3 regions of the Methylobacterium sp. J-118 genome follow, and region 2 is predicted to be linked to each of the others. Evidence: predicted binding sites of a transcription regulator. Region 2 holds the regulator's gene; each other region holds the start of a gene.
The links. The regulator PhoB, encoded in region 2, activates phosphate uptake and scavenging genes when phosphate is short. The targets are predictions, from matches to a motif close to TGTCATNNANCTGTCAT.

Region 1 (9,351 bases), 2.4 Mb from region 2:
GGCGCCGCCTTCCGGGCGCTCGCCGGCGACATCCACGCCAGCACGGTCTCGACCGCCTACGAGACCGCGTTCTTCGTGCGCGAGGCGGTGCTCGACCGCCTGCGCTGGGGCAATCCCGGCACCGGGCTCGATTACGGAAGCCTGCCGGCCGCCTACACGGCCGATCTGCCGGGCCGGGCGCCGGTGGTGGCGGGGGTGCCGGTGCGCACCCTCGACCCGCAGGTCTTCGGGCTCTGGGGCCAGGGCTTCGGGGCGTTCGGCACGGCCGGCGGGGGCGGCAACGCCTTCGACCTCGACCGGCAGATCGCGGGCTTCGCCGCCGGCGCGGATGTACGCCTGCCGGGCGGGCTGCGCTTCGGCGTGGTCGGCGGCTACACGGAGGCCAATCTCGACAGCGCCGGGCGGAGCGGCGGCCTGAGCCGGGCGGAGAGCGCGACGCTCAAGAGCGGGTTCGGCGGCGTCTACGGCGGCGCCGAGTTGGGGCCGGTCTCGCTGCGGCTGGGCGTGATTTACGCCGACACGGATACGCGCACCCGGCGGGCGGTGCTGTACGGGCTGTCGGACACGCTGACCGGGCATGGCGGCGGCCACACCCTGCAGGGCTTCGGCGAGCTCGGCTGGAAGATCGTGCTGGGCGCGCCGGCGCCGGCGGTGCTGGTGTCGAAGGACGGCGCGGCGGCGGCGGTCCAGCCGGCGGCGGCCTATCTGGAGCCGTTCGTGGGCGGGGCCTATGTCGGGATCCGGCGGGACGCCTTCGCGGAGGCCGGGGGCGCGGCGGCGCTGACGAGTTTCGCGCGCGACTACGACCTCGGGGCGGCCACCGTCGGGCTGCGGGCGCAGACCAGCCTGGACCTGGGCCTGGGTCTGCCGGTGACGCTGCGGGGGCTCATCGGATACCGGAGGGCGTTCGGGGACGTGGTGCCGGCGGCGCTGCTGCGCTTCGGCACCGGCCCGGCCTTCCTGAGCGCGGGCGTTCCGATCGACCGGGACGCGCTGGTGGCGGAGGTCGGCCTGGACCTGGCGGTGGCGCCGAACGCGAGCCTCGGCGTCGCCTATACCGGCCAGACCGGCACCCGGGCCCAGGATCAGGCCGTCAAGGGCAACTTCACCCTCCGGTTCTGAGGACCACGCCGCGACCGCGGGCCGGCAATATCCGGCCCGCATCCCGTGCGTGTCACACGACTGACGCGGTCCGGCCGCTAGCGACCGGGCCGCTCAGGACGCCAACGGGGGATCCCGCATGATTGACGCCACGGTGCCGGCCCTCGCCCTCGGCGCGCTCCTGGCCCTCGTCCAGATCGGCAGCATCGCCATCGCGGGCCGGCGCATCGGCCGAAGCCACGGGCCGTCGCGGTTTCCGGCGGGGGCGCCCGTCTCCCTGGTCCGCCCGCTCCACGGGGTCGAGGCCTACAGCGAGGAGATGCTGACCCGGAGCTTCCGCCTCGACTATCCGGCCTACGAGCTGATCTTCTGCGTGGCCGATCCGGCCGATCCGATCGTGCCGCTGGTGGAGCGCCTGATCGCCGCCCATCCCCACGTGCCGGCCCGCCTGATCCGCGGCGACGAGCGCGTCAGCGAGAACCCGAAGCTGAACAACTGCCTGCCCGGCTGGCGCGCCGCCGCCCACGATTGGGTGGTGCTGGCCGATTCCAACGTGGCCATGCCGCCGGATTACCTCCAGTGCCTCCAGGCCGCGTGGCGGGAGGAGACCGGCCTCGTCTGCTCGACCCCGGCCGGCGCGCGCCCGGGCAGCTTCATGGCCGAGGTCGAGTGCGCCTTCCTCAACACCCTGCAGGCGCGCTGGCAATACGCCGCCGAGGCGTTCGGCCTGGGTTTCGCGCAGGGCAAGAGCATGCTGTGGCACAAGCCGTTCCTGGAAGCGCAGGGCGGCCTCCAGGCGCTCGCCGCCGAGATCGCCGAGGACGCGGCCGCCACCAAGCTGGTCCGGGCCGCCGGCAAGCGCGTCCATCTCGTGGCGAGCCCCTTCGAGCAGCCCCTGGGACCCCGCGGCTTCCGGGAGGTCTGGGCGCGGCAGCTGCGCTGGGCCCGGTTGCGGCGGGTGACCTTCCCGCTGTTCTTCATCCCGGAGATCGGCAGCGGCGTCCTGCTGCCGGCGCTGCTGCTGGCGCTGTGGTCCGGCAGCCTCGCCGGACTTTCCGGCGCTGCGGGTATCGCGGTCCTGTGCTACGGAGCCGAGCACTGGCTCGCGGTCCGCGCGGGCTGGCATCGCTCGCCCCGCATGCCGGCGGTCTTCCTGGTGCGCGATCTCCTGATCCCGGCGATCTGGCTGGGCGCCTGGGTGCAGAGCGCCATCGTGTGGCGCGGCAACGCCATGGATGTCCGTCCGCGCCGGCCCGCCGACGCCCGGAGCTACGCGCCGACGGCCTGAGGAATGCCGCGAGATACCCGGAGGCTTTGGACGTGTCGCGCCGCTACGCCCTGTACTGGCTCCCTGCTCCGGGCTCGCGTCTGGAGGCGTTCGGCAACGCCGTGCTCGGCTACGACAACGCGTCCGGGCGGACGGTCCCGCATCCGGAGACACCGGGCGGCCTCGCTGCGGTCACGGCGGGGGCCCGGCTCTACGGTTTCCACGCGACCCTCAAGGCGCCGCTGCGCCTCGCGCCGGGGACCGCGGAGGCCGATCTCGTCGCCGCCGCCCGGGGCCTCGCCGCCGCGCACCCGCCGGTGCCGCTCGGGCCGCTGGTGGTCGCGGCGCTCGGACCGTTCCTCGCCCTGGTGCCGGAGGCCCCGCCGCCGGGTCTGGGCCTGCTCGCGGCCGAATGCGTCGCCGCCCTCGACCCGTTCCGGGCGCCGCTGACCGGGGCCGAGCGCGCGAAGCGCCGGCCGGAGCGGCTGGATTCCCGCGGCCGCGCGCTGCTCGACCGCTGGGGCTACCCCTACGTGTTCGAGGCCTTCCGCTTCCACATGACCCTGACCGACGCCCTGCCGGGGCCCGACCACGACGGCTGGCACCGGCGCCTCGCCGCGGCCTATGCCGCCTCGGGCCCGGAGCCCGCCGTGATCGACGCGGTGTGCCTCCTGACCCAGGACGGGTCCGGGCCGTTCCGGCTCCTGGCGCGCCTGCCCTTCGGAGACGCCCATGGCTGACCAGCCCCTCGGGCTCGCGCCCGCCATCGATCCCAGCGCCCGGGTCCAGGCAAGCCGCCTCGGCCACTACACCGAGATCGGGGCCCGCACCCGCATCACCGAATCGGTCCTGGACGATTATTCCTACATCGCCCAGGACGGCGAGGTGATCTACACGACGATCGGCAAGTTCTGCTCGATCGCCGCGAGCGTGCGGATCAATCCCGGCAACCATCCGATGGAGCGCGCATCGCAGGCGCATTTCACCTACCGGGCCCGCGCCTACTGGCCGGAGGAGGCGGACGAGGACGCCTTCTTCGACCGGCGCCGGTCGAGCCCGGTGACGATCGGCCACGACGTCTGGATCGGCCACGGGGTCGTCGTCCTGCCCGGCCGCCGCATCGGCACCGGCGCGGTGGTCGGGGCGGGGGCGATCGTCACCCGCGATGTCGCCCCCTACACGATCGTGGTCGGCAATCCCGCGCGGCCGGTGCGGCCCCGCTTCCCCGAGGCGATCGCCGCGCGCCTGGAGCGCCTCGCCTGGTGGGACTGGGATCACGCGCGCCTGCGCCGGGCGCTGCCGGATTTCCGCGGGCTCGCCATCGAAGCGTTTCTGGACCGTCACGAAGCTTCGGCGTGACATCGCCGCCGCGGACACCGTCTTCGTCCGCGTGGCGGCGACATCATCTCGGTAAGATACCCGCGCGGATCCCTATTCATTCGTCGGCTATAGATATTCCGAGGTCTTCGTCATCCAACCGTCGTAGAAGCGGCGTTTAGCTGCGGCCATTCCGCCGCGGATGGATGCATGCTCGTCATCGAAGATCTCACGCGCCAGTATGGCGACCGGCGCGCGGTCGACGGTGTCTCGTTGCGGATCGAGCCCGGCAGCTTCGTCGGCGTGATCGGCCGCTCGGGTGCCGGCAAGTCGACGCTGCTGCGCCTGATCAACCGGCTGGCGGATCCGAGTTCGGGCCGTATCCTCCACGACGGGCGGGACGTCACGACCCTGCGGGGCCGGGCCCTGCGGGACTGGCGCACCCGCTGCGCCATGATCTTCCAGCAATTCAACCTCGTCGGCCGCCTCGACGTGATGACCAACGTGCTCATGGGGCGCCTCAGTCACGTGCCGAGCCACCGGGCCCTGATGCGCCTGTGGTCCGACGCGGACCGGGCCATGGCGCTCGCCGCCCTGGAGAGCTTCGACATGGGCGAGTTCGCCGGCCAGCGGGCCGATGGCCTGTCGGGCGGGCAGCAGCAGCGCGTCGCCATCGCCCGCGCCCTCGTGCAGGAGCCCGAGATCCTGCTCGCCGACGAGCCGGTGGCCTCCCTCGACCCGCGCAACACACGCCTCGTGATGGATGCGCTCGCCGACGTGAACCGGCGCTACGGCATCACGGTGCTGTGCAACCTGCATTCCCTCGACCTCGCCCGCGCCTATTGCGACCGCCTCGTCGGCCTCGCGGCGGGCCGCGTGGTGTTCGAGGGCGGCCCCTTCGACCTCACCGAGGACGTGGCGCGCCGGCTCTACGGGCTGGAGGCCGGCGAGGTGCTCGACGATTCCGCGCAGCGCGAGGCGGAGCAGCGGGCGGCCATGCCGGGCCTGCCCGGCTCCATGCCCGCGCGTCCGGTCCGCGAAGCCGCGATCGGCGCCTGAGCCGACAACGATGTCCGTCACCCCGGCGCGCAGGGGGCCGGCCGGCCGAGCCCTGCCCCAGGGCCCGCACAGGAGAACGCAATGATCACCCGACGCACCCTCGCGGCCGCGGCCGCCGCCCTCGCGCTCCTCGGCCTGCCGGCCGCCGCCCAGGACTGGAAGGCCCAGTATCCCGAACTGACGCTGGGCGTGATCCCCGCCGAGAACGCCTCGGGCACCGCCGATCGCTGGGCGCCGCTCACCGCCTACCTGACCAAGACCCTGGGCGTGCCGGTGAAGCTGCGGGTCGCCAGCGACTACGCGGCCGTGATCGAGGGCCAGCGCGCCGGCAACATCCAGATCGCCTGGTACGGCCCCGCCTCCTTCGCCCGGGCGGTGATGACCGGGGTGAAGATCGAGCCGATCGTGAACCAGAAGCACGAGACCGGCGCCTCGGGCTACTATTCGGTGGTCTACGTGCTGGCCACGAGCCCGTACAAGACGGTCGAGGACCTCAAGGGCAAGAACCTCGCTCTGGTCGACCCCAATTCCACCTCCGGCAACCAGGCGCCGCGCTTCTTCCTCAAGCGGGCCGGCTACGACGTGGAGAAGTTCTTCGCCAAGACCTTCTACGCCGGCAGCCACGAGAACGCCGTCCTGGCGCTCACCCAGGGCACCGCCGACGCCGCCGCCAATCTCTGGAACTCCGAGACCGACACGATGGTCACCCGCATGGCCGCCAAGGGCATGCTCAAGAAGCCGGACGGCACGCCGATGCAGCAGTCGGACTTCCGGGTGGTGTTCAAGTCCGACTTCCTGCCGGAGGGCCCCTTCGCCGTGCTGGCGAGCCTGCCCGACGACCTGAAGGCCAAGATCCGCCAGGCCTTCATCGCTCTGCCGACCGCCGACAAGGCGGCGTTCGACCGGCTGTCGGACGGCAAGGACCAGGGCCTCACCCCGGTGACGCTGAAGGATTATCAGCCGATCATCGACATGCTGAAGTTCAACGACGAGCAGCGCAAGAAGTCCTGATCCGGGCATGCCGACCTCGCACGGCCCGACACCCCTGCCGCCGGAGCGGGAAGCCGCCCTCTCCGGCCTCTACGCGGCGGCGACCCGGGCCGCGCGCCGCCGCACGCTGGCGGGCTTCGCGATCGTCGCGGTGCTGGCGCTGCTCGCCGGGCTCGCCGCCGAGGTGCGGCCGCTGGTCTTCATCGAGAACATCGGCAAGTTCACCGCGTATATCCAAGAGATCCTGCCGCCGATCGGCCTCGACCATCCGATCGAGGACGTCCGCGCCTGGTACTGGGGCCTGCCGAACTGGCTTGGCTTGCTGGGCGAGACCCTGCTGATGGCCTATCTCGGCACGCTGCTCGGCGGGCTCGCGGGCTTCGCCCTGAGCTTCCTGGCGGCCGCCAACCTCGCGCGGTCGCGCCTGCTGCGCATCGCCGCCAAGCGCTTCCTGGAGGTCTGCCGCACCGTCCCCGAGGTGGTGTTCGCGCTGCTCTTCGTGATCGCCTTCGGCCTCGGGCCGATGGTCGGCGTGCTGGCCATCGCCATCCACACCACGGGGGCGCTCGGCAAGCTGTTCTCCGAGGTGGTCGAGAACATCGACATGCGTCCCGTCGAGGGCCTGTCGGCCTCGGGCGCCACGTGGATCGAGACCGTGCGCTTCGCGGTGCTGCCCCAGGTGCTGTCGAATTTCGCCTCCTACGCGCTGCTGCGGTTCGAGATCAACGTGCGCGGGGCGGGGGTGATGGGCTTCGTCGGCGCCGGCGGCATCGGCCAGGAATTCCTGGTGGCGATCCGCAACTTCTACTATGCGGATGTCAGCGCGATCCTCGTGCTGATCATCCTCACCGTGTTCTGCATCGACCTCGCCACCGAGCGGGTCCGCCATCGGCTGATCGGCCCGGAGCACGCACGATGAGCGCGCGGTCCGAGACCCTGCGGGCGACCGCCCGGGCCGACCTCGCCCGGCTGCGCGCCCGCTACCCGGCGCAGTTCCGCATCGACTGGGCGGCGCGGGCACGCCTGGCCGGGGTGATCGGCCTCCTCCTCGGACTGGCGGCGTTCGGCTATTGGCGCCTCGATTTCTCGGTGGCGCGGATCCTCCACGGGCTCGGGCGGCTCGGCACCTTTGCGGTGCTGATGCTGCCGCCGTCCCCGGAGGGCCAGTTCTGGACCTTCCTGCACGCGCTGGGCGAGACCCTGGGCATCGCCTTCCTCGGCACGCTGACGGCGGCGATCCTGGCCTTCCCGGTGGCGTTCCTGGCCGCCCGGAATGTCGTCCCCAACCCGTTCGCGCGCTTCGCCGTCCGCCGCGGCCTCGACGTCATGCGCTCGGTGGACGTGCTGATCTGGGCGCTGATCTGGATCAACGTCGTCGGGCTCGGCCCCTTCGCGGGGGCGCTCGCCATCGCGTGCTCGGATTTCGGGGCGTTCGGCAAGCTGTTCTCCGAGGCGATCGAGACCTGCGACCGCCGGCCCGGCGAGGGCGTCGTCGCCTCGGGCGGCTCGGCCCTGCACCGGATCCGCTTCGGCCTGATCCCCGCCGTGCTGCCGGTGCTGGCGAGCCAGGTGCTGTACTTCTTCGAATCGAACACCCGCTCGGCCACGATCATCGGCATCGTCGGCGCCGGCGGTATCGGCCAGTATCTCACCGAGCTGATCCGCGTGCTGGAGCTGAGGCAGGTCGCCTTCCTGGTCCTGATGATCCTCGTCACCGTGGCGGCGATCGACGGGGTCTCGACCCGCCTGCGCCGGGCGCTGATCGGGCCGGCGGCGCGCTGACCGGCCTCACGTGCCGATCACCAGCTCCACCCGGTCGGCGGCGAACAGGGTGCGGTTCGCCTGGATCGGCACGCCCGCCTGGTCGATGTTGACGCTCGAGACGACCATCACAACCCGCCCGGGGGCGATGTCGAGGCGCCCCGCCTCCTGGGCATCGGCCGGGCGGGCGCGGATGCGCGTCGAGAGCCGGGTGTAGTCGTGGACGCCGCAGGCCGCCAGCGCCCGGGTGATCGAGCCGCGCTCGGCATAGGCCTCGGCGAAGCCCGAAAAGCGTGGCAGCGGCAGCCAGGTCAGCGCCGTCGACAGCGGGGTGTCGTCCGCCCGGTGGACCGTCAGCAGTTCCAGCACCGGCGCGCCGGGGGGGAGCGCCAGCGCCGCCGCCTGCTCGGAGCCGGCCGGGCGGGTGCCCGAGGCGATCAGGTCGCCCCAGGCTTCGCGGCCGGCCCCGGCGACGATCTCGGAGAAGCGGGTGCGCGGCCCGATCGGGTAGGCCAGCGGGGCGTCCTCGACGAAGGTGCCCCGGCCCTGGCTGGCCCGCACGAGGCCGCTCTCGGCCAGGGCGGCGAGGGCCCGGCGCACCGTGTGTCGGTTCACCGAGAACCGCGCCGCGAGCGCCGCCTCGGTGGGAAGCTGCTGCCCGGGTGCGTGGGATCCCGCGGCGATCTCGGCCGTGAGGGCGTCGGCGATCTGCCGCCACGCCGCCAGTCCCTCACCCCGGACGAGGCCGGGCGCCTGCTCCTGTGCGTCCATCCTGTCATCCAAACTTCATTTGTGCCCGGGGCGCCAGTTGTCTATATATCTATACAACGATGCGACGGAGGGATTCGCGATGACCCCGAACCCGACGGGACCGCAGAATGGTCCCGGGATCGAAGCCCGGCGGGCGATGATGGCGCTCTGCGCCGAAGCCGGCCGGAGTGAGCTCGAAGCCGCCGTCGCGTGCCTCGATGCCCCGGCGGCGGAGGATCTGCGCCCCCCGGAAACCGGGCTGGTGATGGCCGAGGGCCGGATCGGCGGCGACGGGCGGCCGTTCCATTTCGGCGAGGTCAGCGTGACCCGGGCGTCGATCCGTCTCCCGGATGGCAGCACCGGCTTCGCCTACCATCTCGGTCGCGACCGCACGAAGGCGCGGCTGGCCGCGATCCTCGACGCCCTCTGGCAGGATTCGGCACGGCGCGCCGGGGTCGAGGCGGCCCTCGCCGGCGCGGCCGCCCGGACCGAGGCGGCGCGCCGACAGGCGGCACGGCGCATCGCCGCCACCCGCGTCGAATTCCTGACCGTCGCCCGCGGGGAGGACTGAGCATGCTCGCACCCGGTTTCGCCGATCCGGTCCACGATGCGCAGGACACGTTCCGCGCGGTGATGGATGCCCTCGCCCGGCCGGGGCGGCCCCGGCCGCTCCGAGCCGGCCTCGAGCCCCCGGCGCCGCTGACCCCGGAACTCGCCGCCGTGGCGCTGGCGCTCACCGATGCCGACACGCCGGTCTGGCTCGATGCCGGCCTGGCGGCGGCCCCCGAGGTCGCCGTGTATCTGCGCTTCCACACCGGGGCGCCCCTCACCGACGATCCGGCCGGGGCCGCCTTCGCGCTGATCGGCGATCCGGCCCGCTGCCCGCCGCTCGGCACCTTCGCGTCCGGCACGCCGGCCTATCCCGACACCGCCACCACCCTGGTGCTCGCCCTCGACGCGATCACCGAGGGGGCGGGGCTGTGCCTCGCCGGCCCCGGCATCCGCGGCACCGCCCGCGTGGCGCTGGCGCCCCTGCCGGAGGGCTTCGTCGCCCAGTGCGCGGAGAACCGCGCCGACTTCCCCCTGGGCGTCGACCTGATCCTCAC
Region 2 (9,351 bases):
ACGGGGCGAGCGTCGTGCGCTTCCTCGCCTGGCTCGACGATGCGGCCGCGGCGGGCGGTCTCACCGAGATCGCCGTGGTCGAGGCGCTGGAGGATTTCCGCGCCGCCGGTGGCGACCTGCGCGACGTGTCGTTTCCGACGATCTCGGGATCCGGACCGAATGGGGCGATCGTCCACTACCGGGTCACCCGCGCTAGCGACCGGGCGGTCCGGCCCGGCGAGCTGTTCCTGATCGATTCCGGGGCGCAATACCTGGACGGCACCACCGATATCACCCGCACCGTCGCGATGGGGGAGCCGAGCGCCGCGATGCGCGATCGCTTCACCCGGGTGCTGAAGGGCCACGTCGCTATCGCCCGGGCGGTCTTCCCGAGGGGCACGACCGGCGCCCAGATCGACGCCTTCGCCCGGGCGCCCCTCTGGCAGGCGGGGCTCGATTTCGACCACGGCACGGGCCATGGAGTCGGGGCGTTCCTCTCGGTCCACGAGGGGCCGCAGCGCATCGCCAAGACCGGCACGGTGGCGCTGGAGCCTGGGATGATCCTGTCGAACGAGCCTGGCTACTACGCCGCCGGCGCCTACGGCATCCGGATCGAGAACCTCGTCCTGGTCGAGCCGCGCGCGGTTGCGGGCGGCGAGCGCCCGATGCTCGGCTTCGAGACGCTGACGCTCGCGCCCTACGACCGGCGGTTGATCGATCCGGACCTGCTCGATCCGGGCGAGCGGATCTGGATCGACGCCTATCACGCGCGGGTCCGCGAGGTCCTGATACCGGTCCTTGATGCCGGCGCGCGCACATGGCTGGAGCGGGCGACGGCGCCGCTGCCGGGCTGACGCCGTTACGGCCTTGGGGCGCAAGATGGCCGCTCTTGTGCTGCCGCGCGGCGCAGAACGGATCGACAGATGTCTCGAAGCCGGTGCGCGCTCCGGCCGTGGTCCCGGAGCGTATCGGCACATGCCTCAACGTGCCCTGTATCTCGCCGAGCCGGCTGGAGGATTTGGGCGCCCTTTCGTTCGATCGCCCGTGCGGTCGTGGAATTGCAGAAGCGGCGGCAGGCCGCCGATGACGATCCCGCACAGTCGTTCGTTCCGACAGATGCGCGCGCCGCCCTCGGACTCCGCCCGCTCGGCAGTCGACCACTTTTGCCGGTTGCGGGACGATCAACGGACGGCGTTCCTCGACCTGGTGCTCTTTGAGCCCCGCGGTTGAAGGCCGTCGATGTCGCGGCCCATGGGTCGATCATCCGGGTGCGGGACACGCATCGATTCGGCGCGCTATAAGGCGTCCGTCACGGAAAAGTCCGCCCCAGGCTCGAAGAGACCGCGCGTGAAACCGCGCCCGCCCGGCGCGCGAAGGGACAGCATGATCCGCCGCTTCGCCTTCCAACTCCTGCTGCTCGCCGCCTGCTGCACGCCCGCTTTGGCGCAGGGCCTGCGCACGCCGCCGGATCTCGTGCGGTCGAGCCTCGTGGCCGAGCCCGGCGCGGTGACGGGGGCGCAGCCCTTCACCCTGGCCGTGCGCATGCAGGTGAAGCCCGGCTGGCACGTCTACTGGCGCAATCCGGGGGATTCCGGGCTGCCGCCCGAGGTCACCTGGACCCTGCCGGCCGGCTTCAACGCCGGGGCGATCCGGTGGCCGGCGCCGGAGCGCATCCCGATCGCGACGCTGATGAATTACGGCTACGAGGGCGAGGTCACGCTCCTCGTCCCCGTGACGCCGCCGCCGAGCCTCGATCCCGCGACCCCGGTGGAGATCCGGGCCAAGCTGACCTACCTCGTCTGCGAAACCGAATGCGTGCCGGGCTCGGCGGACCTCGCCCTGACCCTGCCGGTGGGGGCACCGCGGCCCGATCCCGACATCGCGGCCCTGTTCGCCCGCGCCCGGGCCGCCCTCCCCGCACCGGCGCTTTGGCCACTGCGCCTGTCGAGCCAGGGCGACACTCTGCGGCTCGACTTCGCGGCGGCTGGCCTCCGGCCCGACGCGGTCCGGAACGCCGCCTATTTCCCCTATGCCGAAACCGCGATCGACAATGCCGCCGCACAGGTGATGTCGGCCGACGGGACCGGCCTGCACCTCACCCTCGCCCGGAGCAGCCCGACCGATCCGGCGCCCGAGGCCCTTCCCGGCGTGCTGACCCTGGACGAAGTGACGGAGGACGGCAGCCGCCACCTCGCCTTCGCGTATGGCGACGAGCCCATGCTCCCGGCCGTTGGGCCGCCGGTCGACGCGGCGACCCCGCGGCCGGCGTCCGTCCCCGACGGGGATGCGCTGACCCTCGCGACCGCCGCCGCCTTCGCCTTCCTCGGCGGCTTGATCCTGAACCTGATGCCCTGCGTCTTCCCGGTGCTGTCGATCAAGGTGCTGGGTCTCGTCCGGCATGCCGGCGAGAGCCCGGCCCGCCTCCGGTTGCACGGCTTCGCCTACACGGCCGGCGTGCTGGCGAGCTTCCTGGGGCTCGCCGCCCTGCTGATCGCCCTGAAGGGCGGCGGGGCTGCGATCGGCTGGGGCTTCCAACTGCAATCGCCCGCCGTGGTGGCGGGGCTCGCCTATCTGCTGTTCGCGATGGGCCTGAACCTGTCCGGGGCGGTTCAGATCGGGGGCCGGCTCGCCGGTCTCGGCGACGGGCTGGCCCGGCGCGCCGGCCTGAGCGGCTCGTTCTTCACCGGCGTGCTCGCCACGCTGGTGGCGACGCCCTGCACGGCGCCGTTCATGGGCTCGGCGGTGGGCTTCGCCCTGACCCAGAGCGTCGGCGTGGCGCTCGCCGTCTTCGCGAGCCTCGGGCTCGGCCTGGCCCTGCCATTCCTGGCGCTGACCCTCTGGCCGCCGGCCCTGCGGGCGCTGCCGCGGCCGGGCGCCTGGATGGAGACCCTCAAGCAGGGGCTCGCCTTCCCGGTCTATGCCACCGTGGCCTGGCTGATCTGGGTCCTGGCGCAGCAGGTCGAGCCGAGGGGCCTTCTGGCGGCGTTGATCGGCTTGGTGCTGGTGGGCTTCGCCGCCTGGGCCTGGGAGCGCGGGCGCGGCGCTGCGCCCGGGGCCGCCCGGATCGCGCAGGTCGGCGCGGCCCTGGCGCTCTTCGCCGTCGCGGCCCTCGCGCTCACCCTCCCGCAGGACCGTGCGGGTCCGGGCGCGCAGGCCTTCACCGGCGGCGCCGAGCCATTTACCCAGGCGCGCCTGGACACGCTGGTGAACGCGGGCAGACCTGTCTTCGTCAACATGACCGCGGCCTGGTGCATCACCTGCGCGGTCAACGAGACCACCTCCCTCTCCACGAAGGCGGTGCGGACCGCGATGACCGAGCGGGGCGTGACGTACCTGAAGGGCGACTGGACCAACCAGAATCCCGAGATCACCCGCCTCCTGGAAAAGCACGGGCGGAGCGGCGTGCCGCTATACCTGCTCTATGCCGGCGCGGGGGAGCCTCTGGTGCTGCCCCAGATCCTCACCGAGGGGACGGTGCTTCAGGCTCTGGCCTCGGTTCCGACCGCCGACAAGAGCGCCGCGCTGACCCGCTGAGCAGCGCGGCCGGTGTCGATGCAGGGTTTCCAAACGGGCTGGATCCCGGACATTTTGAATCCGAGAGACCGCGCCGCTCAAGCCTCGAGCGAGAAGGTCTCGTCGAAGGCGTATCCGGAGCCGCGGACGGTGCGGATCGGATCGGGCTGGCGCGGACCGTTCAGCGCCTTGCGCAGGCGCCCGACATGCACGTCCACGGTGCGCTCGTCGATATAGACGTCGTGGCCCCAGACCCCGTCGAGGAGCTGTTCCCGGGAGAAGACCCGCCCCGGGGCGAGCATCAGGAATTCGAGCAGGCGGAACTCGGTGGGGCCGAGATGCAGCTCCTCGCCGGCGCGGCGCACCCGGTGGCCGGTGCGGTCGAGTTCGAGATCCCCGGCGGCCAGCCGATCCGAGACATGGGCGGGCTTGGCCCGGCGCAGGAGGGCGCGGATCCGGGCGAGCAGCTCCGGGACCGAGAACGGCTTGACGATATAGTCGTCCGCGCCCGTGCCGAGGCCGCGGACCCGGTCCCCCTCCTCCCCCCGGGCGGTGAGCATGATCACCGGTAGACGCTCGGTCTCGCGCCGGGCGCGGATGCGGCGGCAGAGCTCGATCCCGGAGAGGCCCGGCAGCATCCAGTCGAGCAGGACCAGATCGGGCATGCGCTCGGCCAGGAGCAGTTCCGCATCGTCACCGCGGGCCGCCGTATCGACCAGAAAGCCCTCGGCCTCCAGGTTGTAGCGCAGCAGCGTGGTCAGTGCCTCCTCGTCCTCGACAATCAGGACTTGCATGCTCACGTTCGATGACCTGTTCTAAGGGCGAACCCGCCGCGCGTTCTGGAGGCCCAGCCCGTCTCAACTGGAACCAGCCGTCGCCGCGGCGACCGCCCCGAAGATGGTGAGGCGCCGTGGGTTCGCTCCGGGACCTATTCGTGCTCGACCGTCGCGTAGTTCGACGCATCGTTCTTGGGCCGGTCGCCCGCCAGAGTCTCGCCGGTGGCGAGATAGTGGATGGTCTCGGCGATATTGGTGGTGTGGTCGCCGATGCGTTCGACGTTCTTGGCGCAGAACAGCAGGTGGGTGCAGAACGAAATGTTGCGCGGATCCTCCATCATATAGGTCAGGAGCTCGCGAAACAGCGAATTGTACAGCGCATCGATCTCGCCGTCGCGCTCCCACACGTCATGGGCGGCCTCGATGTCGCGACTCGCGTAGGCATCCAGTACGTCCTTGAGCTGGCCCTCTGCGAGGTCGCTCATGTGGCGGACGCCCAGCACGATCTTCTGTGCCGGGGCCTGATCGGAGATCGCAACCACACGCTTCGCCACGTTCTTGGCGAGGTCGCCGATCCGCTCGAGATCGCCCGAGACGCGGATCGCCGAGATGGTCTCGCGCAGGTCGATCGCGAGCGGCTGGCGCCGGGCGATCAGCAGGACGGACCGCTCCTCGATGTCCCGCTGGAGGGCGTCGAGGCGCTTGTCCGCGAGGATCACCGCCTGGGCGAGCCCGTCGTCCCGCCGGACGAGGGCGTCGGTTGCCTCGGCGGTCATCTTCTCGGCCACGCCGCCCATCTCCGAGATCGAGCGGCGCAGGTTCTCCAGGTCGGTATCGTAGGACGAGACGATATGGCCGGGCATGGGGGAGATCCTTCGATGGGGGCCGCGACGTGCGATGCCTCGGGGACGTGCGATGCCTCGGGTCTGATGCAGATCTTACCCGGCCGCGGCGGCTATGCTCGCGCGCAGCGCCGCGGGGGTGCGGTTTCCGAGGCTGATCAGCCGAAACGGCCGGTGATGTAATCCTGCGTCCGCCGCTCGGTCGGGTTCATGAACAGCCTGTCGGTCGGCCCGACTTCGACGAGCTCGCCGAGATACATGAACGCGGTGAACTGCGAGATGCGCGCCGCCTGCTGCATGTTGTGGGTGACGATCGCGATGGTGAATTCGTCGCGCAGCTGCTCGATCAGTTCCTCGATGCGCCCCGTCGAGATCGGGTCCAGCGCCGAGGTCGGCTCGTCGAACAGGATGACGTCCGGGCGCTGGGCCACGGTGCGGGCGATGCACAGGCGCTGCTGCTGGCCGCCCGACAGGCCCATGCCGGACTGCTTGAGCTTGTCCTTCACCTCGTCCCAGAGCGCCGCCTTGCGCAGCGACGTCTCGACCCGGTCGTCGAGATCCGATTTCCCCAGCTTCTCGTAGAGGCGGATGCCGAAGGCGACGTTGTCGTAGATCGACATCGGGAACGGCGTCGGCTTCTGGAAGACCATGCCGACCCGGGCGCGCAGATCGTTGAGATCGATCTTGGGATCCAGGATGTTCATGCCGTCCAGAAGGATCTGTCCCTCGGCGCGCTGCTCCGGATAGAGGCTGTAGATCCGGTTGAAGGTCCGCAGCAGGGTCGACTTCCCGCAGCCCGAGGGGCCGATCAGGGCCGTCACCTGCCGGTCGTGGAAGTTCAGGTCGATGTTCTTCAGGCCGTGAAAATGGCCGTAGTAGAAGTTCAGCCCCTTCACGGCGATGCGTACGGGGGCATTGGTGTCGGCCACGGTCTTGGCGGAGGCCTGGAACTGGCGGTCGGTGGTGACGGACGCTGCGGCGGTGCTCATCGGGTTGATCCTTCGGGCTTGCGCTTCAGCGGGCACGCTGCGGCTTGATCACCACGCGGGCGATGACCGAGAGGGCGAGGATGGTCATGGTGATCAGGAGTGCCCCGGCCCAGGCGAGCTGCTGCCAGTTGGGATACGGCGAGAGCGCGAATTGGTAGATCATCACGGGCAGGTTCGGGATGCCGCCCATCAGGTCGGCATTGAACCAGCTGTTGTTGTTGAGGGCCGTGAACAGGAGCGGGGCTGTCTCGCCCGCGATGCGGGCCAGAGCCAGGATGATGCCGGTGACGATGCCGGCCGAGGCCGCCCGCCAGGTCACCTTCATGATCACCGTGGAGGGCGGCGCCCCCAGGGCCACGCCCGCTTCCCGCAGGGTGCCGGGGACCAGGCTCAGCATGTCCTCGGTGGTGCGCACGATCACGGGCGTGGCGATGATGGCGAGGGCGACGCCGCCGGCCCAGCCCGAATAGCTGCCCATCGGTCGCACCATCAGCGTGTAGATGAACAGGCCGATCAGGATCGACGGGGCCGAGAGCAGGATGTCGTTAAGGAAGCGGATCACGAAGGACAGTTTCGAGGTCCGGCCGTATTCTGCCAGGAAGGTTCCGGCCATCACGCCGACCGGGGTCGCGATGACGATGCCGATGGTGGTGAGCACGAGGCTGCCGAGGACCGCGTTGGCGATGCCGCCGCCCTCGCTGCCGGGTCCCGGCGTCGGCTGGGTCAGCAGGGTCGACGTGAACCCGCGCACACCCTGGACGATCAGCATCAGCAGGATCGAACCCAGCACGATGACGCCGAGGAGCGTGGCGAGGGCGCAGAAGCCGCGGAGCACCGCGTCGGCCCGGCGCCGGCCGGGACGGACGCGGCTCTGCGCGAGCGGAGGCGCCGCAAGGGTGTTGGTCGCGTCCATGGGGCTCCTCAACCGACCCGCACGCGCCGCGTCAGGATGCGCGCGGCGACCAGAACGATGAAGGTGATGACGAAGAGAATGCAGCCGAGGGCCATCAGGGCGTTGAGCTGCATGCCGTCCGCCTCGTTGAACTCGTTGGCGATCCGGGACGCGATGGTCGAGCCGGGATCGAAGATCGAGGCCGAGAGCCTGTTGGCGTTGCCGACCACGAAGGTGACCGCCATCGTCTCGCCGAGCGCACGGCCGAGGCCGAGCATGATCGCGCCGATGATCGACACCGAGGCGTGCCGGATCAGCACGAAGCGCACCACCTCCCAGGTGGTGCAACCGACCCCGTAGGCGCTCTCCCGCATGATCGTGGGGATCTGGTCGATCATGTCGCGGGCGATGGAGGCCACGAACGGCACGATCATGATCGCCAGGATGATGCCCGCCGTGAGCACGCCGACGCCTGACGGGATCCGAGCGTACAGCACGGTCCCGATGATCGGCAGGCCCTCGACGATGTTGGAAACCGGGATCTCGACGAACTGCGCGAAGAGCGGGGCGAAGATGAACAGGCCCCACATGCCGTAGATGATGCTCGGCACCGCGGCGAGGAGCTCGATCGTCATGGCGACGGGCTTGCGTGCCCAGTTCGGGCAGAGCTGCGTCAGGTAGATCGCGATGCCGAGGGAGATCGGGACGCCGATGGCGAGGGCCAGGAGCGCCGAGATCAGCGTCCCGGTGACGGCCACCAGCGCGCCGTACTGTTCGGTGCCGACGTTCCAGGCGCTCGAGGTCAGGAAACCGAGGCCGAACTGGTGGAAGGCGGGAAGGCCGCCGTAGATGATGGCGCTGAGGATGCCGGCGAGGACGATCAGCACCAGGAGCGCCGCCCCGTAGGCACTGGCCCGGAACAGGGTGTCGAGATTCTTGCTCGGCCCCTTCCGCGCGGCGGTCGCTCGGGTTCGGGCGAGGACAATCGTTTCAGTCAAGGCGGGCATCCGCGATTCTCTGCGAAGGGTGGCGTGGTAACGCGGTGCGATCCCAGAAGCGAGGGAGGAGGCCGAAACCTCCTCCCCGCCACGCTCACATGTTGAAGACGGGCTTCCCGTCCTTGTCCTTCACGTTTTTCCACTCGTCGTGGATCAGTGCCACGACGTTGTCGGGCAGAGGAACATAGTCGAGATCGGAGGCGAGCTTGTCGCCGTTCTTGTAGGCCCAGTCGAAGAACTTGAGCACGGCGGCGGCCTTGGTCGGATCAGCCGGATCCTTGTGGATCAGGATGAAGGTCGCGGCGGTGATCGGCCACGCGTCGTCGCCCGCCTGGTTGGTGAGCGAGATGCCGAAGCCCGGGGCCGACTTCCAGTCGGCGCTGGCGGCGGCGGCCTGGAACGCCTTGTCGTCCGGCTGCGGGAACTTGCCGGACTTGTTCTGCAGCAGGGCGTAGGCAAGCTTGTTCTGCTTGGCGTAGGCGGATTCGACGTAGCCGATCGAATTCGGCACCTGCTTCACGGTGGCGGTCACGCCCTCGTTGCCCTTGCCGCCCTGACCCACCGGCCAGGAGATCGTCGTGGCCGCACCGTAATCCTTCTTCCAGGATTCCGAGGCCTGGGCCAGATAGGTGGTGAAGATGTTGGTCGTGCCCGAGGCATCGGAGCGGTAGACCGGGGTGATGTTGGTCTCGGGCAGCTTCAGACCGTCATTGAGCTTGGCGATCCGCGGATCGGTCCATTTGGAGATCTTGCCGGCGTAGATGTCGGCCAGGATCTCGCCGGTGAGCTTGAGCTTGCCGGGCTCGACGCCCGCGATGTTCACGACCGGAACGACGCCGCCCATTACCGTCGGGAACTGGACGAGACCGTCCTTGGCGAGCTGCTCGCCCTTCAGGGGCGCGTCGGTGGCGCCGAAATCGACCGTCTTGGCCTGGATCTGCTTGATCCCGCCGCCGGACCCGATCGACTGATAGTTCAGGCCCGATCCGGAATCCTTGCGGTAGGCCTCGGCCCACTTCGAATAGACCGGGAATGGAAATGTGGCGCCGGCACCGGTGATGTCGGCGGCGAGCGCAGCGGACGCCAGTTGAACCGTCGCGAGGCCGACGGCGAGCGCGTAAGCGAAGGGTCTCAATGGTATCTCCGTTGCCGTCGGGCGAGAGCCTGCGCTGCCCCGCCGGCATGCTCATGCCCGCGGCAGAGCCTTGCGGCCGTCTACGATGAGACTTAGCGCCGGCCGCCCGATGGGGCGCGGTTACGACAGGGAGATGACACCGGCATGACATCGCGCCGCAGTTCCGGCGGCACGGTTCATGGGTCTCGCGCGTTCCTCACCGGGAATGGCATCGGAAGGACGTTGCA
Region 3 (9,351 bases), 950 kb from region 2:
GCTGCCAGAGCAGGCCGATCTTCGGGTTGATGCCCGCATAGGTCGCGTCGGCGAAACGCGGGGTCACGTCCCCGGGGAGGCCACCCTTGTCGCTGTAGGTGCGGTTCGACGAGAATGCCTTGGCGCCGGTCATCAGCGCCACGTCCGGCAGGAACCAGAACCGGTTCTCCCCGTAGGCCTCGTAGCTCGAGGCGCTCTGGAGCGAATTCAGCGTCTGCGTGCCCCGCTGGCCGCGGATGTTGACGAATTGCAGCGCCGAGTTCTGGCCGGCGAGGGCGCGCAGGCCCAGCACCACGTCATCGCGAAAACCGCCGAGATCGAAGGTCCCGGCCCAGTGCGGGTTGATCCCGTAGGTCCAGCCGTCCTGGTCGATCGCCTGGAAGATCGGGTGGTACAGGCTCTTGTGGATCGCCCAGCTGTCCACGTCGAGCTTGCCGACGTCGAGGAGGAACGAGGTGCGGTTGGCGATCCGCTCGGTCTCGACCTTGCGCGACTGGTTGCCGGTGATCGCGGTGGGATTGGCCAGGGTCGGGGTGGTGAGGCTCTGGCCCAGCGTCAGGCTGCCCGGCAGCTTCTGGTCGGTGAGGTAGGTGCCGAGATAGAAGCGGGTCTCGATGTCGGGGGCGATCCGGTAGCCGATATTGGCGTTGAAGTTCTTCGTCGCCTGCGCCTCGTGGGCGCGGAAGCCTTCGGAATTCGTCAGCGTCGCGTTGACCAGCACGTCGAGCGGCCCGTCGATGCGGGACATCTGCGCCTGCTCGCGGATCGTGCCGAAGCTGCCGCCGTCGATCCGCAGGATGTTGGGGGCAAGCGCCGTGTAGGCGGTGGGCGTGACGAAGTTGATCGCGCCGCCGAGCGTCGTCGCCCCGAAGGTGAGGGCGTTCCCGCCCTTGTAGACCTCCACCGCGCGCAGGGCGAGCGGGTCGATCTGGTAGAAGTCGCCGCTGCCATCCGCGAGGTTGAACGGGATGCCGTCCTGGAGGATTTCGATTCCGCGCAGGTGATAGCCCCGGGCGATCCCGGAGCCGCGCACGGACAGGCGCAACTCCTGGCCGTAGCGCTCCTGCACGTAGACGCCGGGCACGTCCTTGAGGACGTCCCGGATGGTGTTGGCGTAGCGGTCCTGGAGCGTCGCGGCGTCCACGAAGGCGACGGATCCCACGGTCTGGTAGAGCGCCGCGCGCTGGCGATCGACGCTCGGGACGGAGAGCGAGCCGCGTGATTCCCCCGGGAGCGGCCCGGTGGGCGTGGCGCTGCCGACGACGCTGAGTTCGGGCAGGGCGACGGCGGGGACCTGGGCCCGGGCCGCCGATGGCGTGGCGCAGGCGAGGAGCGACAGGGCGGCGCGGCGGCCGGCCCGGATGAGGCGGGGCATGGAATCGTGTCCGTGTCTGAGGATCGGGCAGGGGCGATCGGATCAGACGACGGGGGGAGGGGCTCGGGCGCGGGGACCCGCCGCGGGGGGCGCCCGTGGCAGCGCGCTGCGCGGCGGCCGCGACCGGATGAGCGCGACCGGGTAGAGGGCCGGCACCGCTTCGGCCGGCGCCGGGGCGGGAAGGGCGGCCGGGCTCGCGGTATGGCACGCGACGCAACAGGCCATCGGCCCATGGGCCGGAACGTGCGGATCGTCCGGCCCCGGCCCGTCGATCGTGCCGCCGGATAGGCACAGGACGTGTTCCGGCGCCGCCGCGGCGGCCATCGCGAGGCCGCCGAGGACGTTCTGGAGCGCGAGCGCATACAGGACGAGGATCGCCACGAGGCGGCGCCCGGCCGGACTCAGCCGGGATCGCCGCTCCGGGGCTCCGGTCCGGGTGCCGTAGGATCGGGCGCACGCCATGGGGCGCTCGGGACTGTCGATGCGCGGTGCGTTGCTCCGGCCGGACCGCTAGTGCTGATGCTGGTGCTGGCCGGCGGGCGTGGACGCACCGATCGGCGCCACCGAGAAGGTCACCGGAACGGTGCCGGCCCGCTGGAAGGTCAGTGTCCCGGATACGGTCTCCCCGGCCTTGGGCGCGCCGGTGAGACCCTCGAACATCAGGTGATAGCCGCCGGGCTTCAGCTCCACGGTATCGCCGGGCTTGATGGTCAGGCCCTCGGAGACCGGCGCCATCTTCATGACGCCCCCCTCCATCGACATGGAATGGATGTCGCCCGTCTTGGCGAAGGGCACAGCGGCCCCCGTCAGCGTGTCCGGGGTGCTGCCGGTGTTGGTGATGCGGACATAGCCGCCCGCCACCTTGGCGCCGTTCGGGGTGGCGCGCAGCCACGGTGTCTCGATGCTGAGGTCGCCAGCCTTCACCGGGGTAGCGGTCGCGGTTGCCGCCGCGGCGGTCGTCTGGGCCGCGGCCGGTACGATGCGGAAGGCGGGTGCCGCCGCCTTCAGGTCATGGGCGTCCTGGCCGGCCTTCGGGATCTCGGACCAGGAATAGCCGCCCTCCGTGCAATCCTGCTGCACCGGGACGTAGACGGTCGCGCCGGGTTCGAACGTGTCGGCCACCTGCGCGAGGAAGGTGAATTCGTCGACCGCGTCGTCCGGCAGCGAGCCGCCGCTCCAGGTGATCGCCGTCACGCCCTCGGAGGCGGTGCCGTGGTGGGTGGTGTAGGTCCGGGCGTAGGCGCCGCGGGTCGTCGCCACCGTCCAGCCGGGCTTCGGCATCGGCTTGGCGCCGATCAGCCCCTCCGGGATCGTGACGCTCACCCGGGTGGTCGGCTTGCCGGAGCAGCCGTGCATGATCTGGACGACGCCGCGATAGGACGAGCCGGGGCTCGCCTGCTTGCGCTCCAGCACCGCGTGGGCCTGTGCCGCGGAGGCGACGAGGCCGAGGCCGAGCACGGCCGAAACGAGACTTTTCATGGGAATGCATCCGTCCTGAGGGATCCGTTGGCAAACGATCGCTCAGGCCGTCGGCGGTCCCCTGGGTGACGTGCCGCCCCCGGGCGGGGGGCGGGCGCAGGGTTCGGCAGGCTGTCCGAAGCCGGCGCACGCGTGCGCCGGCGCGATCCACGCGACCGCCGAGGGGGCCTCCCGGGGCGGAAGCGCGGTGCCGGTGACCTGAGCCGCCGTGCAGCAATCGCCGTGACCGTGCGGGACCGCCTTGCCGAAATCCGACCCGTCCGCGGAATGCTGCGCGCAGATCCCGTCGGCCGCCGCCGGCATCGGCATCAGGCCACCGAGGAAGGCCTGAAGGACGAAGGCATAGAGCGCCAGCACGGCGATCACGGCGCGCAGCGGCCGGGCCTGAGGACCCCCGCGACGATTCCCCGTGGTCGGACCCGGTCCCATGCTGCTCCCGCACCCCGTGCGCTTCCAACGCCTATGGCAGTCCTGCCACACCCGGAGGGTCGTGGCTGTTGCCGGCGGGCCGCAGCCGAACGCGGCGTGCGCTGGCGCACCGCGATGCCACAATCCGGCCCCTTCGATAGGGAGTCTTAAGCGTCAACCCGACAGCGTGGCGGCCGAGACGATCCCTCCCGCCACGATCCGAACAGACTCCGGACCAGAGCCAGCGACCGATGCGCATGACGGCACAAAACCGGTTCACCACCCTCCTGAGCGTGGCCGCCCTGAGCGCCCTGGGCCTCGGCGCCGCGGAGGCCCGTGACCAGGGCAATTACGCACAGGCCGAATGGGCGCAGGACTACGCGTCGCCCGCCGGCATGCAGGTGCAGCGCGAGACGGTGCCGATCCTCTCGCCCCAGACCGTGGCGGCGACCGAGCAGATGGTCGAGCGCTACAAGGACATCGTCACCCGCGGCGGCTGGCGCCCGGTCTCCGGCGCCGAGCACCTGCGCATCGGCTCCCGCGGCCCGGCCGTGGCCGCCGTGCGCCAGCGCCTGATCGTCACCGGCGACCTCGATGCCGCCGCCGGCGGCTCAGGCGTGTACGATTCCTACGTCGCCGCCGGCGTGAAGCGCTTCCAGTCCCGCCACGGCCTCAGCCAGACCGGCACGATGAGCCTCGCCACCCAGCAGGCGATGAACGTTCCCGCCGACGTGCGCCTGCGCCAGCTCGAGACCAACGTCGTGCGCCTGCGCTCCTATTCGGGCGATCTCGGCCGGCGCTTCGTAATCACCAACATCCCGGCCGCCCTGGTCGAGACGGTGGAGAACGGCCAGGTCGTGACGCTCCACGCCGCGGGCGTCGGCAAGATCGACCGGCAGTCGCCGATCATGAACACCAAGGCGACGCAGATCAACTTCAACCCGACCTGGACGGTCCCGGCTTCGATCGTGAAGAAGGACCTGATCCCGAAGATGCAGAAGGATCCGAACTACCTCACGGACAACCGGATCCGCATCCTGTCGAACGGCCAGGAGGTCTCGCCGAAATCGGTGAACTGGAACTCCGACGAGGGCACGCGCTACACCTACCGGCAGGATTCCGGCGCCGACTTCAACTCGATGGGCATCGTCCGGATCAACATCCCGAACCCCTACGGCGTGTTCATGCACGACACGAACACCAAGGGCGTGTTCGGCGACGATTTCCGCTTCATCTCGTCGGGCTGCGTGCGCGTGCAGAACGTGCGCGAGTACATCACGTGGCTCCTGAAGGACACGCCCGGCTGGGACCGCCAGAAGGTCGAGGAAGCGATCGAGAGCGGCAAGCGCGTCGACGCCAACATCGCCCAGCCGGTGCCGGTCTACTGGACCTACATCACGGCCTGGTCGACCCCGGACGGCGTGGTTCAGTTCCGCGACGACATCTACAAGCGCGACGGCGTGAACGTCCCCTCGACCATCGGCGCGCCGACCCCGGTCGCCAGCGCCGAGCCGATGCCGCAGACCTTCGAGCCCGGCGACGAGGAATAGTCCGCCGGCCGGCGCTGCCGACCCGCTTCCGAATCATCCGAGGCCCGCATCTCCCCCGAGATGCGGGCCTCGCGCGTTTGGGAACGCCGCTGTCATCGCCCGGTCAAACGGATCTGCTTGGCCGCTGGGGCCACGTCGCGGGAGCGGGTTTGCCGGCTTCCTGCCTCGGCACTGGCTTGGAATTCCGACAGGAGCCCCGATGTCGCGCGAATCGACCTCCGGAGATGGACGCCTCACCCGCCGGGAGACCGTGGCGGGCCTCGCCGGATTGGGGCTCGTGGCCGGCCGGGCAGAGGCCCAGGGGGCCGCGGAGGCCACCGGGATCGTCTATGCCGGCGCCACGGCCGGGGCCGGCCGGACTCCGCTCCCCGGCGTACTGGTCTCGAACGGCCGCGAGATCGCGCGCACGGACGATCAGGGCCGCTATCGCCTGCCGATGCCGGGCGACGGCGCCGTCTTCGTGATCAAGCCGCCGGGCTACGCCCTCCCGCGCGACGCCGACAACGTGCCGCGCCATTCCTACATCCACCAGCCGAACGGCACGCCCGCCGAGATCGGCCTGCGCTATCCCGGGGTCGCGCCGACCGGGCCGCTGCCGGCGTCCATCGACTTCACCCTGACCCGGGTCGATGAGCCGGCGGATTTCGATGTCGTCCTGTTCACCGATCCCCAGCCCGAGAGCCGGTTCGAACTCGACCACGTGCGGGATACGGCGGTCGCCCGCGCCATGGCGATCCCGGCGGCCTTCGGCCTGACCGCCGGCGACGTCCTGTTCGACGATCTCTCGCTCTACGGCCGGTCCAATCGCATCGTCGGGCGGATCGGGCTGCCCTGGTACAGCCTGCCGGGCAACCACGACCTCAACATGCAGGCCCCGGATGCCCGCTACAGCCGCGAGACCTGGAAGCGGGTCTACGGCGCGCCGACCTACGCGTTCCGGCACGGGCGGGCCTGGTTCGTGATGCTCGACAACGTCGAGTGGTTGGGGCCGCCGGTCCCGGTCGGCGCCAACACCTACCGGGGGCATATCGGCGACCGCAGCCTGGCCTTCCTGCGCAACCTCCTGCCGGAGATCCCGCAGGACGACCTGATCGTGCTGGCCATGCACATCCCGCTGTTCACCGATACGACGCCGGACGATCCCCACGGCATCACCCTCGACCGCGCTGCCCTCCTCGATCTGCTGGCGGGGCGCCGGGTGCTGAGCCTCTCGGGCCACACCCACACGACCGAGCACCATTACCCGGCCGACGGGCACCACCATCACGTGCTGACCGCCGTCTCGGGCTCGTGGTGGAGCGGGCCCGACACGCGCACGGGCATCCCCTCGGCCGACAGCCGCGACGGGACGCCGAATGGGTTTCACGTCCTGTCGATCCGCGGCACCGACTACACGACCCGCTACGTCGCCGCGCAGGGCCAGCCCGACGAGACGATGCGCATCCTGTTCGAGAGCGAGGCGCGCGTCGGCGCCGTGGAGGTGATCCGCTCGACCCGGCCGGTCCAGGGTCTCCGGCCGCCGGTGCCGCAGGACGCGCTTCCCGATACAACCCTGGTGGTGAACGTGTTCGACGGCGGGCCGCGCACGCGCCTGACCGCCCGGATCGGCGACCGGCCGCCGCTGGCGATGGCGCGGACCCGCCGGCTCGACCCCTTCGTCACCGAACTCTTTGCGCGCTACCCGGAGACCAAGAAGAGCTGGGTGCAGGCGACGCCCTCGACCCACATCTGGACGGCGCGGCTGCCCGACGACCTCGCGCCGGGTGCGCACCGCGTCACCGTCGAGGGGACCGACGAGTACGGGCGGCCGATATGCGGTTGCACGGTGCTTGAGATCGCGGGCGAGCGCGGATAGGCGGCCAATCCCGACGCCGAGCGCCCCGTTCCGGTGTCCAGCCGGGTCGCGAACCCGCCACGCGGCCTCGGAACCCACGCGAGCCCGGTCCGTTGGTCCGGATCCCAAGCCAACAGGAGCCGCGTCATGGCCAATCCCGGCCTACCCGAGCCCACGCCCGGCGATCTGCCGCCGCCCCCGCCGATCCCCGATGAGGAGCCCGATATCGGGCCGACCGGACCGCGCACACCCTATCCGGTGAACGATCCCGGCATCGGCGAACCGGGCGGTCCGGGCTCCGAGCCCGACGTCTTCCCCGGCACACCCACCGATCCCGGCACGCGCATGTGATCCGAGCGTCAGTGGCCGCCGTGCGAGGTGCGAACGTCGCGCGGCGCGTTGAGGATCTCCGAGAGGCTCGTCACCACGTGGCGGGCCTCTTCGTCGGTCAGGCGTAGCTGGAACGGCGGCAACGCGCCGGCCTGAAGAGCGACCACCGCCTGGCCCTCGTCGTCGGTGCCGATCTCGATTGCCGAGGACGTCACTTCGAGCATGGCGATGTCCTCGTCGCCCATCTCGTCGGTCATGTCCGGCTCGTCGGTGTCGTCGATCGCCGTGAGCAGCTGCCCGACGGCGCGCACCAGGGCGCGGGCGGCCCGGGCATCCATCACCACCGCCGTCGCTTGATCGTCCTTCTGGAAGGACAGCTGGATGTTCGCACCGTCCAGCGAGACCGATATGCCTGCCATGTATCGTCCAGAGCCGCGCGTCGTAACTGCTTGCACGCACTCCGTATATGCATCGCGGAGGCCCGAAAACACAGGGGGCGGCGCGCCGCGGCCGCGCCTTCGTCCCGGCCTGCGACGCAGAAGATACGCGGCCGGCGCCTTGTTGCGGCCGCAGCCAGCGATTAAATACGTTCTCGGGGGGCTTACCCACCGAGGCTGACGCTTTACACGGTTCAGCGTCTCGCGCCCCGCCACCCTGGCCAAATCCAGAAAGACCGTGGTGCATCACGCGGCCGTCGTGCCGCGCGAATGGCCCATGGACGAACGAGGTACAATACGTGAATACCGGCACTGTGAAATGGTACAATGAGACGAAGGGCTACGGTTTCATCCAGCCCGACGACGGCGGCAAGGACGTGTTCGTTCACATCTCGGCCGTCGAGCGCGCCGGAATGCGCAATCTCATCGAAGGCCAGCGGGTCTCTTACGAGATCCTGACCGACAAGCGCAGCGGCAAGGACGCCGCCAGCAACCTGCAGGCAGCCTGATCCTTCCGGCTCTGCGGGTCCCGCGCCAATCCCCCGCGCGGATCGATGCCCGCGGGGCTCCCGCCCGGCGGGAGACGGCGGCGGGACCCTGATTCGGCCGCACGATGCGGCTCTCCCTTCCGACGCTACCGTCCCGGGCGAAACCGCCCGGTCCCAGGTCGCGCCGGAGGCAAATCCCCAACACGATACCGGGCGGTACGAACGTCCGGTCCAGAAAAGACCAGAAAAGAAAAACACTTATGTTGTTCGAGTACACACGCCGCCGCGGCATCCGTTCACCGGTGACCGACGCCCCGACCTTCCGGGTCGGCAAGCTGGCCCAGGCCAGGACCGCGGACCATACCGGGATCGATGTCAGTCACCTGATCGACCGGTCCTACAACTACCATTCCTCACGGGAACTGCACTGGCATCTCGCCGACCGCCTCGGGCTCGCCCCTGCCGCGGTCATGGTGCGCGAAGCCGCTGTGGCGGCCTGACAACGGCCGGCGCCGCCGTCCTCAGCGGCCCCAGGCCGCCAGGACGGGATCGCGCAGGGCCGTCGAGGCGGCGAGGAGTTCGCCGTGAACCGGGTCGGGCCGGTTGTAGGGGGTCGCTGCGCCCGTGAAGTCGCAGACGACCCCGCCGGCCTCCCGCAGGACGAGGTCCGCCGCCGCGAGATCCCAGTCGCGGGCGTGACCGGACACCATTCCGATATCGACGGTCCCGTCCGCCACCCGCGCGAGCCGCAGGGCGAGGGACGGGATCCGGGCGATCGATTCGAAGTCGGGATTCGGCCCGGCACCCCGTGCCAGGCGGTCGAGCATCGGCTTCGGGCCGGTGATGCGAGCGCCGGCGAGGCGCGCGCGGGGATCGACCCGGATCGGTACGCCGTTCCGGGTCGCGCCGCGCCCGTGCACCGCCTCGTAATCCGCGTCGCCGACCGGCGCGTGGACGAATCCGATCACCGGCTCGCCGTCGGCCAGCAGCGCCACCGCGATCGACCAATCCGGATGGCCCGATAGGAACGCCCGGGTCCCGTCGATCGGGTCGACAATCCAGACGAGGTCGTGGCCGAGGCGGGCCGGATCGTCCGCCGTCTCCTCCGACAGCCACGCCGCCCGCGGGACGAGCGCGCTGAGGCGGACCTTCAGGAAGGCGTCCACCGCGACGTCGGCTTCGGTCACCGGCGAGCCGCCGGCCTTCGACCAGATCCGGGCGGAGGTCTGACCGCCGAGCCGGAAGAAGGGCCGCGCGATGTCGGCGGCCTCGCGCATGACGGCGCGCAGCTCCGGCATCAGGGCGGATACCGCATCGTCGGTGAGAGGCTCGGGCATCGCGCTCCGCGTGAGATCCGTGAGGGCCGGAGAGCCCCGCCGCACCGTGCATCCGGTCGAACGGACGTCCGCGCATTCGGGCTGAGGGGGCCGGGCGCGGAAGGATCGCGCAC

Region 1: a site for PhoB is predicted at 3,836-3,852, ahead of phnC (phosphonate ABC transporter ATP-binding protein). Genes of this name have one in related genera too.
Region 3: a site for PhoB is predicted at 4,903-4,919, ahead of AC3IF3_RS06930 (calcineurin-like phosphoesterase C-terminal domain-containing protein). Genes of this name have one in related genera too.

The regions. Positions count from the first base shown of each region.
Region 1 covers NZ_JBYQFA010000001.1:2,895,881-2,905,231, forward strand. The annotation lists gene AC3IF3_RS13965 (autotransporter family protein) at 1-1,122, shown strand, start outside; gene AC3IF3_RS13970 (ceramide glucosyltransferase) at 1,241-2,389, shown strand; gene AC3IF3_RS13975 (DUF1045 domain-containing protein) at 2,422-3,108, shown strand; gene AC3IF3_RS13980 (LbetaH domain-containing protein) at 3,101-3,727, shown strand; gene phnC (phosphonate ABC transporter ATP-binding protein) at 3,896-4,744, shown strand; gene phnD (phosphonate ABC transporter substrate-binding protein) at 4,826-5,755, shown strand; gene phnE (phosphonate ABC transporter, permease protein PhnE) at 5,763-6,653, shown strand; gene phnE (phosphonate ABC transporter, permease protein PhnE) at 6,650-7,516, shown strand; gene phnF (phosphonate metabolism transcriptional regulator PhnF) at 7,523-8,266, opposite strand; gene phnG (phosphonate C-P lyase system protein PhnG) at 8,346-8,816, shown strand; gene phnH (phosphonate C-P lyase system protein PhnH) at 8,819-9,351, shown strand, end outside.
Region 2 covers NZ_JBYQFA010000001.1:484,567-493,917, forward strand. The annotation lists gene AC3IF3_RS02275 (aminopeptidase P family protein) at 1-833, shown strand, start outside; gene AC3IF3_RS02280 (protein-disulfide reductase DsbD family protein) at 1,363-3,513, shown strand; gene phoB (phosphate regulon transcriptional regulator PhoB) at 3,591-4,286, opposite strand; gene phoU (phosphate signaling complex protein PhoU) at 4,421-5,131, opposite strand; gene pstB (phosphate ABC transporter ATP-binding protein PstB) at 5,269-6,099, opposite strand; gene pstA (phosphate ABC transporter permease PstA) at 6,125-7,012, opposite strand; gene pstC (phosphate ABC transporter permease subunit PstC) at 7,021-7,998, opposite strand; gene pstS (phosphate ABC transporter substrate-binding protein PstS) at 8,084-9,124, opposite strand.
Region 3 covers NZ_JBYQFA010000001.1:1,429,601-1,438,951, reverse strand. The annotation lists gene AC3IF3_RS06955 (TonB-dependent receptor family protein) at 1-1,375, opposite strand, end outside; gene AC3IF3_RS06950 (hypothetical protein) at 1,418-1,837, opposite strand; gene AC3IF3_RS06945 (copper chaperone PCu(A)C domain-containing protein) at 1,886-2,854, opposite strand; gene AC3IF3_RS06940 (hypothetical protein) at 2,897-3,283, opposite strand; gene AC3IF3_RS06935 (L,D-transpeptidase family protein) at 3,514-4,812, shown strand; gene AC3IF3_RS06930 (calcineurin-like phosphoesterase C-terminal domain-containing protein) at 5,012-6,667, shown strand; gene AC3IF3_RS06925 (hypothetical protein) at 6,794-6,997, shown strand; gene AC3IF3_RS06920 (hypothetical protein) at 7,006-7,395, opposite strand; gene AC3IF3_RS06915 (cold-shock protein) at 7,713-7,922, shown strand; gene AC3IF3_RS06910 (AsnC family transcriptional regulator) at 8,162-8,401, shown strand; gene AC3IF3_RS06905 (inositol monophosphatase family protein) at 8,423-9,238, opposite strand.